Regions from separate parts of the Kitasatospora sp. NPDC059747 genome, predicted to be linked through region 1. Evidence: riboswitches for the same ligand, from Rfam matches in the RefSeq annotation. Region 1 holds a riboswitch; the other holds the start of a gene.

Region 1 (7,488 bases):
ACGACCTGCTCGGCGTCTTCGGCGACCCGGCGGTCACCGGCAAGCCGGCCGGGGACGACCTGCGCGAGGGCAAGCGCACGCTGCTGGTCGCGCACGCGATGCGCGGGCTGCCGGCCGCCGACGCGCGGCACCTGGACGAGCGGCTCGGCGCGCCGGACCTCGCGCCCGCCGAGGTCGCCGGCCTGCGGGACCTCGTCGCGCGGAGCGGGGCGCCGGAGCTGGTGGAGGCCCGGATCGACGAGCTGATGCGGCAGTCGCTGGCCGCCCTGGAGGCGGCGCCGCTCGCCGACCGGCGCGCCCGCGAGGTGCTGCTCGCCCTGGCCGAGGCCGCCACCGTCCGCAAGTACTGAGCCTCGCGGCCGACGGCGGCCCCTGCCGGGATCAGGCCTGGCGCAGCCGCCGGGAGAGCTCGGCGGCGGCCGCCCGCGGGTCGTCCGCGGCCGTGATGGCGCGCACGACGACGATCCGGCGGGCGCCCGCGGCGAGCACCTCGTCGACGTTGCCCAGGTCGATGCCGCCGATGGCGAACCACGGGCGGTCGGTGGGCTGCTTCGCCGCGTACGCGACCAGGCCGAGGCCCGGGGCCGGGCGGCCCGGCTTGGTCGGGGTCGGCCAGACCGGGCCGGTGCAGAAGTAGTCCACGCCGGGCTCGGCGACCGCCGCGTCCACCTCGGACTCGGCGTGGCAGGACCGGCCGATCAGGACGTCCTCGCCGAGGATCGCCCGGGCGGCCGGGACGGGCAGGTCGTCCTGCCCGAGGTGCAGGACGTCCGGCCGGGCGGCGTGGGCGACATCGGCGCGGTCGTTGACCGAGAGCAGCTTGCCGTGGCGGCGGCAGGCGTCCGCGAAGACCTCCAGGGCCTCCAGCTCCTGCTTGGCCTCCAGGCCCTTGTCCCGGAGCTGGACGATGTCGACCCCGCCGGCCAGCGCCTCGTCCAGGAACTCGGCCAGGTCGCCCTGCTCGCGGCGGGCGTCGGTGCACAGGTACAGCCGGGCCTCGGCCAGCCGCTGACGCGGCGTGTCCGCCGCCATCAGATCAGCATCGCCTGGGCGCGGCGCTTGACCTCGGTGCCACGGTTCTCCCGCAGCGCCTGGATCGGGCTGCCGGGCAGCGACGGGTCCTCGGTGAAGAGCCACTCCAGGATCTCCACGTCGCTGTACCCGCAGTCGCGCAGCACGGTCAGGGTGCCGGACAGGTGCTTGACCAGCCCCTGGCCGTCGATGAACGCCGCAGGGACCTGCAGCGAGTTGTTCGGGCCCCGCCGGACGGCGATCAGGCCGCCGTTGCGGACGAGGTCGCGCACCTCGGTGACGCGGACCCCCCACTGCTCCGAGATGTCGGGCAGGTACATCCACTCGGCGACCAGGGCTTCAATCTTGCTTTCGATCTCACTCACGCCACCAGACTGCCACCTCCGGAGCCCGCCGCGCACCAGCCGCTACCCCGCGACCGCCGATTTCAGCGCCACCGCCGGGTCCGCGGCCCGGGCCGGGTCCAGCGCGGTGCCGCGCTCGATCAGGCGGCGGCCCTGGGTGAGGTCGCGCGGGCGGTCCACGGCCAGCAGCGCGCTCGGCACACCGTCGCGCAGCCACAGCACCGACCAGGTCGCGTCCTGCGGGGAGCCGCGCCAGAGCAGCTCGTCGCCCTCGGCGTGCCGCCCGGCGTACTGCACCATGCGGCCGAACTGCTCCGACCAGAAGTACGGCACCGGGTCGTACGGCGCGTCCACCCCGAGGACGGCGGCGGCCGCCGCCTCGCCGGACTGCAGCGCGTGGTCCCAGTGCTGGACGGCCAGCCGGGCGCCGGAGCGGACCGACGGGTAGCTGACGCAGTCGCCGGCCGCGAAGACGCCCGGCAGGCTGGTGCGCAGCCGCCCGTCCACGACGACCGCACCGGTCGCGTCCAGCTCGACGCCCGTGCCGGCCAGCCAGTCGGTCGCGGGCCGGGCGCCGATGCCGACCACCACCTCGTCGGCGGGCAGGTGCGAGCCGTCGGCCAGCAGCACCGCGCCGGGCTCGACGGCCGCGACGCCGACGCCGCAGCGCAGGTCCACCCCGGCTCCGGCGTACCAGGCGGCCATCGCCGCGCCGACCTCCCCGGGCAGCGCACCGGGAACGGGCGCCGGACCCGCCTCGACGACGGTCACCTCGCAGCCGGCCTCCCGGGCGGCGGTGGCCACCTCCGCGCCGATCCAGCCGGCGCCGACCAGCACCAGGCGCAGGCCGGGCCGCAGCAGCGCGCGCAGGGCGAGCGCGTCGTCCAGGGTGTGCAGGAGGTGGGCGCGCTCGGCGCCGGGCAGGGCGCGCGGGGTCGCGCCCGTGGCGATCACCAGCGATCCGTACGGGAGGTCGCCGGCGTCGGTGTGCAGCACGCCCGGGGTGAGTCCGGTGGCGCGGCGGCCGGTGAGCAGTTCGACGCCGAGGTGCGGGAAGTCGATGTCCAGCGTGGTGGCGTCGCTCTTGCCGAGCAGGACGTCCTTGGAGAGCGGCGGCCGGTCGTACGGCGCGTGCGGCTCCTCCCCGACCAGCACGATCCGCCCCTGCCAGCCGCCCCGCCGCAGCCCCAGCGCGCACTGCGCGCCGGCCAGCCCGGCCCCGACGACGACCACCCGATCCGTTCCGCTCAGCTCTGCCACGGCGCCACTGTACTCAGCGGCCCCACGCGCCCCGGCGGCCCGTCCGTCCCGCGCACGGGCGGGCCGCGCCGGGCCCGTCCACCCTTCGTACGGGCCTTCGGCCGGGCGGACCACCGGAGTTATGGTGGGGACACCATCACGGGAGCCCGGCGTACCGGGCTGAGAGGCGGGCTGGCACGGCCCGCGACCGTCCGAACCTGATCCGGGTCATACCGGCGAAGGGAGAAGAGCAGCTTTGACACGCTTGGCACCGGGCAGCCGCGCCGACGTGCTGGTGATCGGCGGGGGCGTCATCGGCCTCGCCGTCGCCTGGCGGGCGGCGCAGCGCGGCCTGGAGGACATCGTCGTGGTCGACCCCTCCCCCGGTCACGGGGCGGCCGGGGTCGCGGCCGGGATGCTCGCCCCGGTCACCGAGCTGCAGTACGGCGAGGAGCCGCTGCTGCGCCTCGGGATGGCCTCGAACGAGCGGTACGCGGCGTTCGCCGCCGAGCTCACCGAGGCGAGCGGCGGCGAGGACACCGGCTACCGCCGGTGCGGCACGGTCGCCGTCGCGCTGGACTCCGACGACCGCGCGGAACTGCGCGAACTGCACGCCTTCCACGAGCGGCTCGGCCTCGACTCGACCTGGCTGACCGGCCGGGAGGCCCGCAAGCTGGAACCGATGCTGGCCCCCGGCGTGCGCGGCGGCCTGCACGTGGCCGACGACCACCAGGTGGACCCCCGCCGGCTGCTGACCGCGCTGGTCCGCGCCTGCGAACGCTCGGGCGTCGTGTTCCACCGCACCGAGGCCGTCGAGCTGCTGGTCGAGGGCGGCCGCGCGGTCGGCGCCCGGCTCGGCACCGGCGGAACCCTCGCCGCCGACCGGGTCGTCCTCGCCGCCGGCCCGCACAGCCACCGGCTGCCCGGCCTGCCGGAGGACGTGCTGCCGGCGGTCCGTCCGGTCAAGGGGCAGATCCTGCGGCTGCGGATCCCCGACGCCTACCGGCCCTTCCTCAACCGCAACGTCCGCGCGGTCGTGCGCGGGCAGCACCTGTACCTGGTGCCGCGCGAGAACGGCGAGCTGGTGATCGGCGCGACCACCGAGGAGCAGGGCTACGACACCACCGTCACCGCCGGCGGGGTCTACGAACTCCTGCGCGATGCCCACGAGTTGGTCCCCGGCATCACCGAACTCCCGCTCGTCGAGACCTCGGCCGGGCTGCGTCCCGGCTCGCCGGACAACGCACCGCTGCTCGGACCGACCGACCTGCCCGGCCTGGTCGCCGCGACCGGCCACTACCGCAACGGCGTCCTGCTCACCCCGGTCACCGCCGACCTGCTCGCCGACTACCTGGCGACCGGCGAAGTCCCCGAGCTCGCACGGCCGTTCGCACCCTCCCGGTTCTCCCCCGCCCGCTCCACCACGAAGGCCGTCGCATGACCGACATCGCACTGACCGTCAACGGCGAGCCCCGCGAGGTGCCCGCCGCGACCACCCTCGCCGAGGTGGTCACCACCCTCAGCAAGGCCAACACCGGCGTCGCCGCCGCGCTCAACGAGGCCGTGGTGCCACGTGGTTCGTGGTCCGAGACGCGGCTCTCGGCGGGCGACCGGATCGAGATCCTCACCGCCGTGCAGGGAGGCTGAGCGCCATGGCCGACGACCTCTTCACCATCGCCGGGACGACCTTCACCTCCCGGCTCATCATGGGCACCGGCGGCGCCCCCAGCCTGGAGGTCCTGGAGCAGGCCCTGCGGGTCTCGGGCACCGAGCTGACCACCGTCGCGATGCGCCGGGTCGACGCGACCACCCAGGGCTCCGTCCTGGACGTGCTGACCCGCAACGGCATCCGGGTGCTGCCCAACACGGCCGGCTGCTTCACCGCCGGCGAGGCCGTGCTGACCGCCCGGCTGGCCCGCGAGGCACTCGGCACCGACTGGGTGAAGCTGGAGGTCATCGCCGACGAGCGGACCCTCCTGCCGGACCCGATCGAGCTGCTGGACGCCGCCGAGACCCTCGTCGACGACGGCTTCACGGTGCTCCCGTACACCAACGACGACCCGGTGCTGGCCCGCAAGCTGGAGGGCGTCGGCTGCGCGGCGATCATGCCGCTCGGCTCGCCGATCGGCTCCGGCCTCGGCATCCGCAACCCGCACAACTTCCAGCTGATCGTGGAGGGCGCGAACGTCCCGGTCGTCCTGGACGCGGGCGCCGGCACCGCCTCCGACGTCGCGCTGGCGATGGAGCTCGGCTGCTCCGCCGTGATGCTCGCCTCCGCGGTGACCCGCGCACAGGACCCGGTCCTGATGGCCGAGGCCATGCGGCACGCCACCGAGGCCGGCCGCCTCGCCCACCGGGCCGGCCGGATCCCGCGCCGCTTCCACGCGGAGGCCTCCTCCGCGATGGCCGGCCGCGCCGACCTCGACACCCGCGAGCGTCCGGCGTTCTGACGCCGCACCCGTGTCACAAGCCGGTCCCGGAGGCGATGTCCGCCGGGACCGGCCGCGACCCGCCGCACTACACTCCTCGGGTGGACACGGCATGGCGCGACCCCCTGATCGGTACCCTGCTCGACGGCCGGTACCGGGTCGAGCAGCGCATCGCGACCGGCGGCATGTCCACGGTCTACAAGGGCACCGACACCCGGCTCGACCGCGTGCTCGCCCTCAAGGTGATGCACCCCGACCTCGCCGGGGACGAGGGCTTCACCGCCCGCTTCATCCGTGAGGCCAAGGCCGTCGCCCGCCTCGCCCACCCCAACGTGGTCAACGTCTTCGACCAGGGCGCCGACCACGGGAACGTCTTCCTCGCCATGGAGTACGTGCCCGGCCGCACCCTGCGCGACCTGCTGCGAGACCGCGGCGCGCTGTCGATCCGGGCCGCGCTGGACATCATGGAGCCGGTGCTCGCCGCGCTCGGCGCCGCCCACCGCGCCGGGCTGGTCCACCGGGACGTCAAGCCGGAGAACGTGCTGATCACCGACGGCGGCCTGGTCAAGGTCGCCGACTTCGGCCTGGTCCGGGTCCTGGGCAGCGCCGACGGCGCCCCCACCTCGACGACCACCGCCACCGGCGGCACCGTCATGGGCACCGTCTCCTACCTCGCGCCCGAGCAGATCCTCCCGGACGCCCCCACCGACCAGCGCGTGGACGTCTACGCGGCCGGCATCCTGCTGTACGAGATGCTCACCGGCACGCGCCCGCACACCGGCGACAACCCCGTCCAGGTCATGTACAAGCACCTGCACGAGGACGTCCCCCCACCCTCGCGCAGCGTCCCGACCGTCCCCCCGGCGCTCGACGCGATAGTGCTCGGCGCCTGCGCCCGGACCCCCGACACCCGCCCGTACGACGCCGTCGAGCTGCTGGCCACCCTGCAGCGGGTCCGGCGCGAGCTCGGCCCGGCCGAGCTGGACGCCGAGCCGCCGACCTCCACCAGGCCCAGCCCGCGCTACCCGACCAGCGAGCCGACCTCGGTGATCCAGCGCACGCCGCAGGCCGCCCCGCACCAGCTGCCGCTCCCCCTCCCGCAGCCGGTCGAGCCGCCCGTGGCCGAGCGCACCAGCGTCCTCGACGTCCCGCCGGACCTGATGGACCAGCTGCTGGTCGAGCCCCGCCCCTACGACGAGCCCACCCCCGTCCGCCCGCCCCGCCCGAACCCGCTGCGCCGCGTCCCGCGCAAGCCGGTGATCTGGGCCTCCGCGCTGACCGTCCTGGTGCTGCTGGTCGGCGGCGTGACGTACGGGCTGTCCGAGTCGCTGTACGGGCCGGTGCCCGGGGTGCTCGGCAAGGACCGCGCCGAGGCGCAGCGGATCCTGGACAAGGACGGCATGCACGGCAAGTTCGTGGACGCGTACAGCGAGACCGTGCCGTCCGGCCAGGTGATCTCCACCGACCCCGGGGTGGGCACCCGGTCGCGCAAGAGCGACGCCGTGACGGTCACCGTCTCCAAGGGGCCGCACCGGATCGCCGTGCCGGACGTCACCGGCAAGCCCGCCGACCAGGCCGCGTCCGCGCTGACCGGCGTGCAGCTGGCGAAGGGCTCGGTGACCCAGACGTTCAACGACGCCGTGCCCGAGGGCTCGGTGATCAGCAGCTCGCCGGTGGCCGGCCAGCAGGTGGCGGAGAACACCCCGGTCTCGCTGGTGGTCAGCAAGGGCATGGTGCCGGTGCCGGACGTCACCGGGATGACGAAGGACGCGGCCGAGAAGGCGCTCACGGCGGCCGGGTTCACGATGCAGACCACCGGGGTCAACCTGTTCGGCAGCGGCAAGGCGAGCAGCCAGTTCCCGGCGGCCGGCGAGCGGCGTCCCCAGCACACCGCGGTGACGGTCAACTTCCCCTTCATCTGAGGGGGTTGGGGCCCAGGGCCCAGGGCCTAGCGGAGCGGGCCGTCCCCCGGCTCCTCCTGGTGGGTGTAGCGCTGCTCGCGCCACGGGTCGGCGAGGTTGTGGTAGCCGCGCTCCTCCCAGAAGCCGCGCCGGTCGGCCCGCATGTACTCGACCGCGCGGACCCACTTCGGGCCCTTCCAGGCGTACAGCTGCGGGACGACGAGCCGGACGGGGAAGCCGTGTTCCGCGGTCAGCGGCTCGCCGTTGCGGTGGGTGGCGAAGAGCGTGCGCGGATCGGCGAAGTCGGCCAGCCGCAGGTTGGCGCTGTAGCCGTACTCGGCCCAGACCATCACGTGCGTGACGCCGGGCGCCGGGGGCACGAGGTCGAGGACGAGGGAGGCCGGGACGCCCGTCCACTCGTTGCCGAGCACCGAGAACTTGGTCACGCAGTGCAGGTCCGCGCGGACGGTGGTGCGCGGCAGGGCGGTGAAGGCGTCGAAGTCCCAGCTGTGCTTCTCCGCCGAGGCGGTCGCGCCGAACACC
Region 2 (7,488 bases), on a different contig from region 1:
AGCTCTTGTGTGTGTCGGGGGGCGCTCCCTTCGCCCGGGGCGGGGGCGCCGCCGGCGGCCCCCCCACGGGGGGGGGGGGGGCGCGGGCCCTCGGCCGTCGCGGTGCGGGACCGCGCCGGGTCACTCCTCGATGCGGACCTGCTGCACCACCGGCGCCTTGGCGTCGGCCGGCGCGTCGGCCGGGGCCTCCTTCATGGTGCTCAGCAACTGGCGGGCCAGGCCCAGGCCGGTGCCGCCCATGGTCAGCGCCTTCGCGAACATCTCGCCCATGCCGTCCGCGCCGTTGAGCAGGACCATGTGCTCGACGTTGCCGAAGGACTCGGCCGCGGCCCGGACGATCTCCGGCCACTTCTCCGCCAACTCCTGCGCCACGACGGCGTCCTGGTTCTCGGCGAGGGCCGCGGCGCGGGCCCGGATGCCCTCGGCGTTGGCCAGCCCGAGCGCCCGGGCCGCCTCGGCGTCCGCCAGACCGCGGGCCTCGACGGCCGCGGCCTCCGCCTGACCGGTGGCCCTGGTCGCCTCGGCGGCGGCCAGGCCGCGCAGCTTGGTGGCCTCCGCCTCGGCCGCCGCGGCGATCTTCACCTGGCTGGCGTCGGCCGCCGCCCGCAGCTCGGTCTCCCGGGCGTGCGCCTGGGCCGAGGAGATCCGGGCGTCGCGGTCGGCGTCGGCCTTGGTGCGGGTCTCGTACGCCTTGGCGTCGGCCGGCTTGCGGACGTCGATCTGGAGCTGCTGCTCCTTGCGCTGGGCCTCCAGCTCGGCGACCTTCGTCTCCTGGACGACGACCTCCTGGCGGGCGGCCGCCTCGGCGAGCGGTCCGGCCTGCCGGGCGCGGGCGCTCGCGGTGTCCATCTCGGCCTGGTAGGAGGCCTGCTGGATCTCGCTGTTGCGGGTGGCCTCGGCCTTGCGGGCGAACGCCTCCTGCTCCGCCTCGGTGGCCTCGCGGTCGGCGGCGGCGGCCGCGATGCGGGCGTCGCGCTGGACGGCCGCGGCGTGCGGGGCGGCGAGGTTGCGGATGTACCCGGTCGGGTCCAGGATCTCCTGGATCTGCAGCGAGTCGATGATCAGACCGAGCTTCTCCATCTCGGCGCCCGAGGCGGCCCGGGTCTCGCCGGTCAGCCGATCGCGGTCGCGGATCATGTCCTCGACCGTCAGCCCGCCGACGATGGAGCGCAGGTGACCGGCGAACACGTTGTGCACCCGCTGGCCCATCATCTTCTGCTGGTCCAGGAAACGCCGGGCGGCGTTGGCGATCGACACCGAGTCGTCGCCGACCTTGAAGATGACGACACCCTTGACGTGCACCGGGATGCCCTGCTGCGTCACGCACTCGACGTCCAGCTCGGCCTCGTTGAGGTCCAGCGACAGGCGGCGCACCGCCTGCATGCCCGGGACGACGAAGGTGCCCCGCCCGGTGACGATCCGGAAGCCCAGGCCGTCCCCGTGCTTCGACCCGGAGATGATCAGTGCCTCGTTCGGCTCGGCGACCCGCCACATGAGCTTGAACAGGATGATCACAACGATGATGGAGGCCACCACGGCCCCCGCGACGACGCCGATAACCATCGGCCGACTCCCCCTTCAAGGCACACCGCTCCGTGGCTGCGCGTGGTTGTGCAGGAGTGCGCGGACGCGGTGGCAGCGGAGATTCTGCGCCTGTTCGTGCGCGTGCGCCAGTAGGTGACGTCGTGACTTCGTCCCGGTCCTGTCACGGGCCCCGTGACGAGGGAGGATCGTCCGTCAGAGCGGCGACACGAACACCGTGCGCGGCGCCTGGTACTCGACCACGATCACCTGCGTGCCCGTCGGCAGCGGATCCCCCGGCACCGCCAGGTACGCCAGGAACGCCTCCGTCCCCTGCCGCTCGGGCACGTGCACCAGCACCTCCCCGACCAGGCCCGCGCCGACCTTCCCCGTGACCCGTCCCGTCAGTCCGATCATGGGCTTCAGTCTGCGCCCGCCGCCCGCCCACCGGAAGCCCTCTGGACCTGCGGCGATCCTCTCGCTACGGTGTTGGGCGTCATGTGCAGGCAACACCGCCTGCGGACGCGGGAGCTCGGAGCACCGGGCTGAGAGGGCGCTGAACGGTCCGTCGACGGACGGCCGGGACGCTGCGCCGACCGCAGGAACCTGGACCGGGTAATGCCGGCGTAGGGAGTGAAGGTCAGATGACCACGTTCGACGCACAGCCGCAGTCTGCCCAGAGCGCCCCCAGCAGCGAGCGCACCGGCTACCCGACCCCGGCCTGGCGCAAGGCCCACCGCGAGGGATCCCGCCCCGATCTGCGGGTCCCGTTCCGCGAGGTGGTGCTCACCAACGGCAAGACCGTTCCGCTGTACGACACCTCCGGCCCGTACACCGACCCCGCCTACGAGCCCGACGTGCGCCGCGGCCTGCCCGCCCTGCGCGACGCGTGGATCCGCCAGCGCGGCGACGTCGAGGAGTACGACGGCCGCGAGGCCCGCCCCGAGGACGACGGCATCAAGCACACCTCGCCGCGCGGCGGGAACCTGCGCAACCTCGACGCCGTCTTCCCCGGCCGCCCCCGCCGCCCGCTGCGCGGCCGCGGCGGCGCCGCCGTGACCCAACTCGCCTACGCCAAGCGCGGGATCGTCACGCCGGAGATGGAGTTCGTCGCCCTGCGCGAGGGCCTGGCCCCCGAGTTCGTGCGCGACGAGGTGGCCCGCGGCCGGGCCGTCATCCCGGTGAACGTGAACCACCCCGAGGTGGAGCCGGCGATCATCGGCACCAACTTCCTGGTGAAGATCAACGCCAACATCGGCAACTCCGCCGTCACCTCCTCGATCGAGGAGGAGGTGGAGAAGATGACCTGGGCCACCCGTTGGGGCGCCGACACCGTCATGGACCTCTCCACCGGCCGCAACATCCACACCACCCGCGAGTGGATCCTGCGCAACTCCCCCGTGCCGATCGGCACCGTGCCGCTGTACCAGGCCCTGGAGAAGGTCGACGGCAGGGCCGAGGAGCTGAGCTGGGAGGTCTACCGGGACACCATCATCGAGCAGTGCGAGCAGGGCGTCGACTACATGACCGTCCACGCCGGCGTGCTGCTGCGGTACGTCCCGCTGACCGCCCGCCGCAAGACCGGCATCGTCTCGCGCGGCGGCTCGATCATGGCCGCGTGGTGCCTCGCGCACCACAAGGAGAACTTCCTCTACACGAACTTCGAGGAGCTCTGCGACATCCTCGCCGCCTACGACGTCACCTTCTCGCTCGGTGACGGCCTGCGGCCCGGCTCCATCGCCGACGCCAACGACGAGGCGCAGTTCGCCGAGCTGCAGACCCTCGGCGAGCTCGGCCGGATCGCCCGCGAGCGCGACGTCCAGGTGATGATCGAGGGCCCGGGCCACGTCCCGATGCACAAGATCAAGGAGAACATGGATCTCCAGAAGGAGATCTGCGACGAGGCGCCGTTCTACACGCTCGGCCCCCTCACCACGGACGTCGCCCCCGGCTACGACCACATCACCTCCGGCATCGGCGCCGCGATGATCGCCTGGTGGGGCACCGCGATGCTCTGCTACGTGACGCCCAAGGAGCACCTGGGCCTGCCCAACCGGGACGACGTCAAGACCGGCGTGATCACCTACAAGATCGCCGCCCACGCCGCCGACCTCGCCAAGGGCCACCCCGGCGCCCAGGCCTGGGACGACGCCCTCTCCGACGCCCGCTTCGAGTTCCGCTGGGAGGACCAGTTCAACCTGGCCCTCGACCCGGAGACCGCGCGCGACTTCCACGACGAGACCCTCCCCGCCGAGCCGGCCAAGACCGCGCACTTCTGCTCGATGTGCGGCCCGAAGTTCTGCTCGATGAAGATCTCGCAGAAGATCCGCGACGAGCACGGCGACGGCTCCACGGCCGTCGGCACCGAGTTCGACGCCGAGGCGCTGGCCGGCATGCAGGCCATGTCCGAGGAGTTCAAGGCCCACGGCAACAAGGTCTACCTGCCGATGGCGGACTGACCGCCGCCGCCCCAGAGCCGGCCCGCGTTCCTCCGGGGGGAGAGCGCGGGCCGTTTTCCTTTCCGCCCGGCGGCCTCGGACGGGTTCCGGTCTTTGCCGCCCCGCCATCGTGCGTCCGGGGGAAAACGGAGGCACCCTGGGGGGAAGGCCGACCAAGGAGGCAGCGATGGGCAGCCCGATCAAGGGGACCGATCCGAGCGACGAGACGAACCGGGACGCCAAGGCGTCCCCGCGGCAGCTGTACAGCGGTGGCGAGCGGCCCTTCGACCCCGAGGACCTGGTCATGGCGTCCGGGCAGGACGTCACGCCCGAGCGCCTCGCGTGGGCCAGGCGGCAGATCGACGAGAAGGGCGCGGCGGCGCTCGAACGCTACCTGCCGTAGCGGCCGCTCCGGGGTCCTGCGCGCGGCCCCGGGCGTGGCCCGGGGCAGCGGTGCGTCAGCCGACCTCGTCGGGGCCGGTGAAGCCCGGCGGGGTGTAGCCGGGGGTGCTGAAGTCGGGCGGGGTGAAGGCGGCGGGGCGGGAGGTGCGGCCCTCGGGGTCGATGAGGCCGTCGGGGCCCGGGCCGGTGAAGCCCGGCGGGGTGTAGCCGGGGCTGGTGAAGTCCGGGCGCTGGGCGGGGACGGCCGGGAGGCCGGCGTGCAGGTAGGGGAGGAGGCCGTGGTCGCGCAGGGCGGTGCGCCAGGCGCGGCGGGCGGCGGCGAGCTCGGCGGCGAGGTCGGGGTCGGTGCCCGCGGGGGCGCCGGAGCCGTCGCGTAACGCGGTGAGGACGAGCCCGACGAGGCCGACGGTCATCGCGACGATCCCGGCCGCGAGCGCGATCCAGCCCGCGGTGACCAGGGAGCGGGCGAGGACGAGCCCGGGGTCGGCGGCGCGCAGGGCGTACCCGAGGAGCAGCAGGACCAGCGCCGCGGCCCAGGCCAGGATCGGGGTGAGCACGGTGAGGACCGGGAAGAGCCCGGCGCCGCCGTCGGCGGAGCGCAGCTGGGAGAGCAGGCCGGGGGCGGCCGGCTCGGCGCCCTCGGCGGGCGGGGGCGTGCTGCGCAGGCTCTCGCGCAGCCCGGTGTAGTGCTCGTACTCGGTGGCGGCCGCGGCGGCGATGGCGTCGGCGTCGCGCAGGGCGCGGGCGCGCAGCTGGTCGGCGGTGAGTGCGCCGGGCGCGCGGAGGGCGGTGCGGACGGTGCCGTCGCGGAGGGCTTCGGCGAGGAGGCGCTCGTACTCCGGGCGGTCCTCGGCGAGCAGCGGCGGGGGGTTGGTCATGGGGACCCCGTTCATGCGGACCCCGGTTCGCTCCGCCTCGCGGGCTGGGTGGGCCCGCAGGGGCGCCGAATCGGGCGCGGAGGCGGGCCGCCGGACGGGCGGCCGCTCGTGGTGTGCCTCATGGTAGGGGCGGGTGCGCCCGCGCTGACAGTCCGATTCCGGAATTTCGCGCCCCGGGCCGCGCGCGTGCGACGGCCCGGGCGCCGGGAACACCCGTGCGACGGGTGGGCCGGCGGGTGACGTCAGTTGACGGGCAGTCGGGCGATGAGCAGGCGCCCTTCCATGGTGACGCCGCCGTCCATGGCGACCGCGAGGTCGTCGGCGTACACGTACGGCCCGGGGATGTGCGGCGGGGCGCCGTCGTCGGCGTGCACAGCGCCGGTGAGGTACGGGATCGGGCTGTGGCCGTGCACGATCCGGCTGCCGCCGTAGGTGTCGAGGAGCTCGTGGACGGCCGTCGGGCCGGCGTCGCCGCGGAAGGCGAAGCGCTTGGTGAAGCGGCGGAAGCAGTCCCACCACTCGTCCACGCCCTCGTCGGCGAGCAGGCTGTGCACCGCGTCGTTGACGTCGGGGATGGACTCGCCGTACTCCAGGTAGGCGGTGGTGTCGGAGTGCAGCAGCAGGTGGCCGTCCTCGATGGCGATGGCGGGCAGCCGGGAGAGCCAGCTGATGTGGTGCGCCTGGAGCCGGTCGAGGTCGTGCTGCTGGCCGCCGTTGAGCCGCCAGGCGGCGAGGAAGGAGGCGGTGCCGGCGGTGGACTGGACGGGTTCGTCCCCGTACCTGGCGGCGCCGAGGAAGAGCAGTTCGTGATTGCCCATCAGGGCCCGGCAGTAGCCGCCCGCGGCGGCGGCCTCGGCGGCGAGCTGCATGACGAGGTCGATGACGCCGATGCCGTCGGGGCCGCGGTCGGTGAAGTCGCCGAGGAACCAGATCCGGGAGCGGCCGGCGCACCAGTGGCCGTCGGCGTCGATGATGCCCTGGTGGCGGAGTTCGGCGACGAGTTCTTCCAGGTAGCCGTGGACGTCGCCGACGACGTAGAGCGGGCCGGGCGGCTCGTCCGGGCCGGGGGCCGGGTACGGGTAGCTGGGCACGGGCTCGGGTAGCGGCGGGCCGAGCTCGATGGTCGGCGGGTCGTCGCGGCCGGGGAACTGGTCGGCCGGCCGGTCGGGGTGTCCGTCGGCCAGGGGGTCGGGCACCGCGTCGGGGAACTGGAGGGCCGGCGAGGGCCGGTCGGGCAGGGTCGGCTCGTAGCCGGGGTGGTCCTGGTGGTTGAACGCCGGCGCCTGCCCGGGGGCGTGCATCGTGTGTCCGTGCGCCTGGCTGTCGGCGGGCCAGTGCTGTTCGAGGTAGCGGGCGCCGCCGTAGCCGCTGTAGGTCTCCGCTTCGTACGGCGTCCCGGCGTAGCCGGCGGGTTCGGGCTCGTAGTAGGTGCCGTACGGCAGCACGTCGAGGTCCGGCTGGTGGCGGGGGCCTGAGGAGGGGTGTTCAGGCCCGGGGAAGCGGTCCTCGGGTGTCATTCGCCCATCATAGGAAGACCACTCTCCCGGCGTCGTCACCTGGTGGGTATCCAATCCTCCGGAGCGTCAGCCGGGCCGTCCCGCAAGGTCCGTTTTGTCCCGGCTCGGTATGGTCTAGACCTCGCCCGGGGGTCGGGGAGGACTGACGGTGGTGCGCGGACTGCGGCGCTGCGAGGAGGCCCGGACGATCAGCTCGGTGGGCATCAGGGTGCCGGGCGGCGGGCCGGTTCCGGCGGTGCGGAAGCGGGGCGGGAAGAGCCGGGCGATGTCGACGCCCGTCCCGGAGTCGACGCCCTCGATGGCGTCGATGAGGAGGTTGACGACGGTCGTGCCGATCCGGCGGGGCTTCAGTGAGAGCGTGGTGATCGGGGGCTCGGTGGAGGCGTAGACGTCGCTCTCGCTGCAGCAGACCAGCAGGAGGTCGTCGGGCACCCGCAGCCCGTAGCGGCGGGCGGCGGCGAGCAGGTCGGTGCCGTTGGGGTCGAACAGGCCGTAGACGGCGTCGGGGCGGTCGGGGCGGGCGAGCAGCCGGTCGGCGGCGACGGCGCCGGCGGCCGGGTCGTGGGCGGGGTAGGCCTCGTACACCGGCTCCTGGCCGACCTTGGCGCACCAGCCGAGGTAGGCCTCGGTGGAGAGCCGGGTGTAGGTGTCGGTGCTGGTCCCGGTGAGCAGGCCGATCCGGCGGGCGCCGGCTTCGGAGAGGTGGTCGAGGATGCCGAGCACGGCGGCCTC

Evidence for each region. A riboswitch is a leader RNA that binds a small molecule or an ion and turns the genes downstream of it on or off. The one in region 1 is predicted to bind thiamine pyrophosphate.
Region 2: another riboswitch for thiamine pyrophosphate. It lies ahead of thiC (phosphomethylpyrimidine synthase ThiC); the one in region 1 lies ahead of thiO (glycine oxidase ThiO).

What each region holds. Positions count from the first base shown of each region.
Region 1 is NZ_JBHWGV010000107.1:16,161-23,648, reverse strand. Features, by position in the region: gene ACFV4G_RS33895 (polyprenyl synthetase family protein) at 1-350, shown strand, start outside; gene thiE (thiamine phosphate synthase) at 382-1,032, opposite strand; gene ACFV4G_RS33885 (Rv2175c family DNA-binding protein) at 1,032-1,397, opposite strand; gene ACFV4G_RS33880 (NAD(P)/FAD-dependent oxidoreductase) at 1,440-2,636, opposite strand; TPP riboswitch at 2,765-2,877, shown strand; gene thiO (glycine oxidase ThiO) at 2,872-4,056, shown strand; gene thiS (sulfur carrier protein ThiS) at 4,053-4,262, shown strand; gene ACFV4G_RS33865 (thiazole synthase) at 4,268-5,065, shown strand; gene pknB (Stk1 family PASTA domain-containing Ser/Thr kinase) at 5,146-6,966, shown strand; gene ACFV4G_RS33855 (sulfite oxidase-like oxidoreductase) at 6,993-7,488, opposite strand, start outside.
Region 2 is NZ_JBHWGV010000024.1:51,716-59,203, reverse strand. Features, by position in the region: gene ACFV4G_RS13430 (SPFH domain-containing protein) at 121-1,563, opposite strand; gene ACFV4G_RS13425 (hypothetical protein) at 1,738-1,938, opposite strand; TPP riboswitch at 2,036-2,171, shown strand; gene thiC (phosphomethylpyrimidine synthase ThiC) at 2,166-3,980, shown strand; gene ACFV4G_RS13415 (hypothetical protein) at 4,147-4,362, shown strand; gene ACFV4G_RS13410 (hypothetical protein) at 4,418-5,239, opposite strand; gene ACFV4G_RS13405 (metallophosphoesterase) at 5,482-6,756, opposite strand; gene ACFV4G_RS13400 (LacI family DNA-binding transcriptional regulator) at 6,871-7,488, opposite strand, start outside.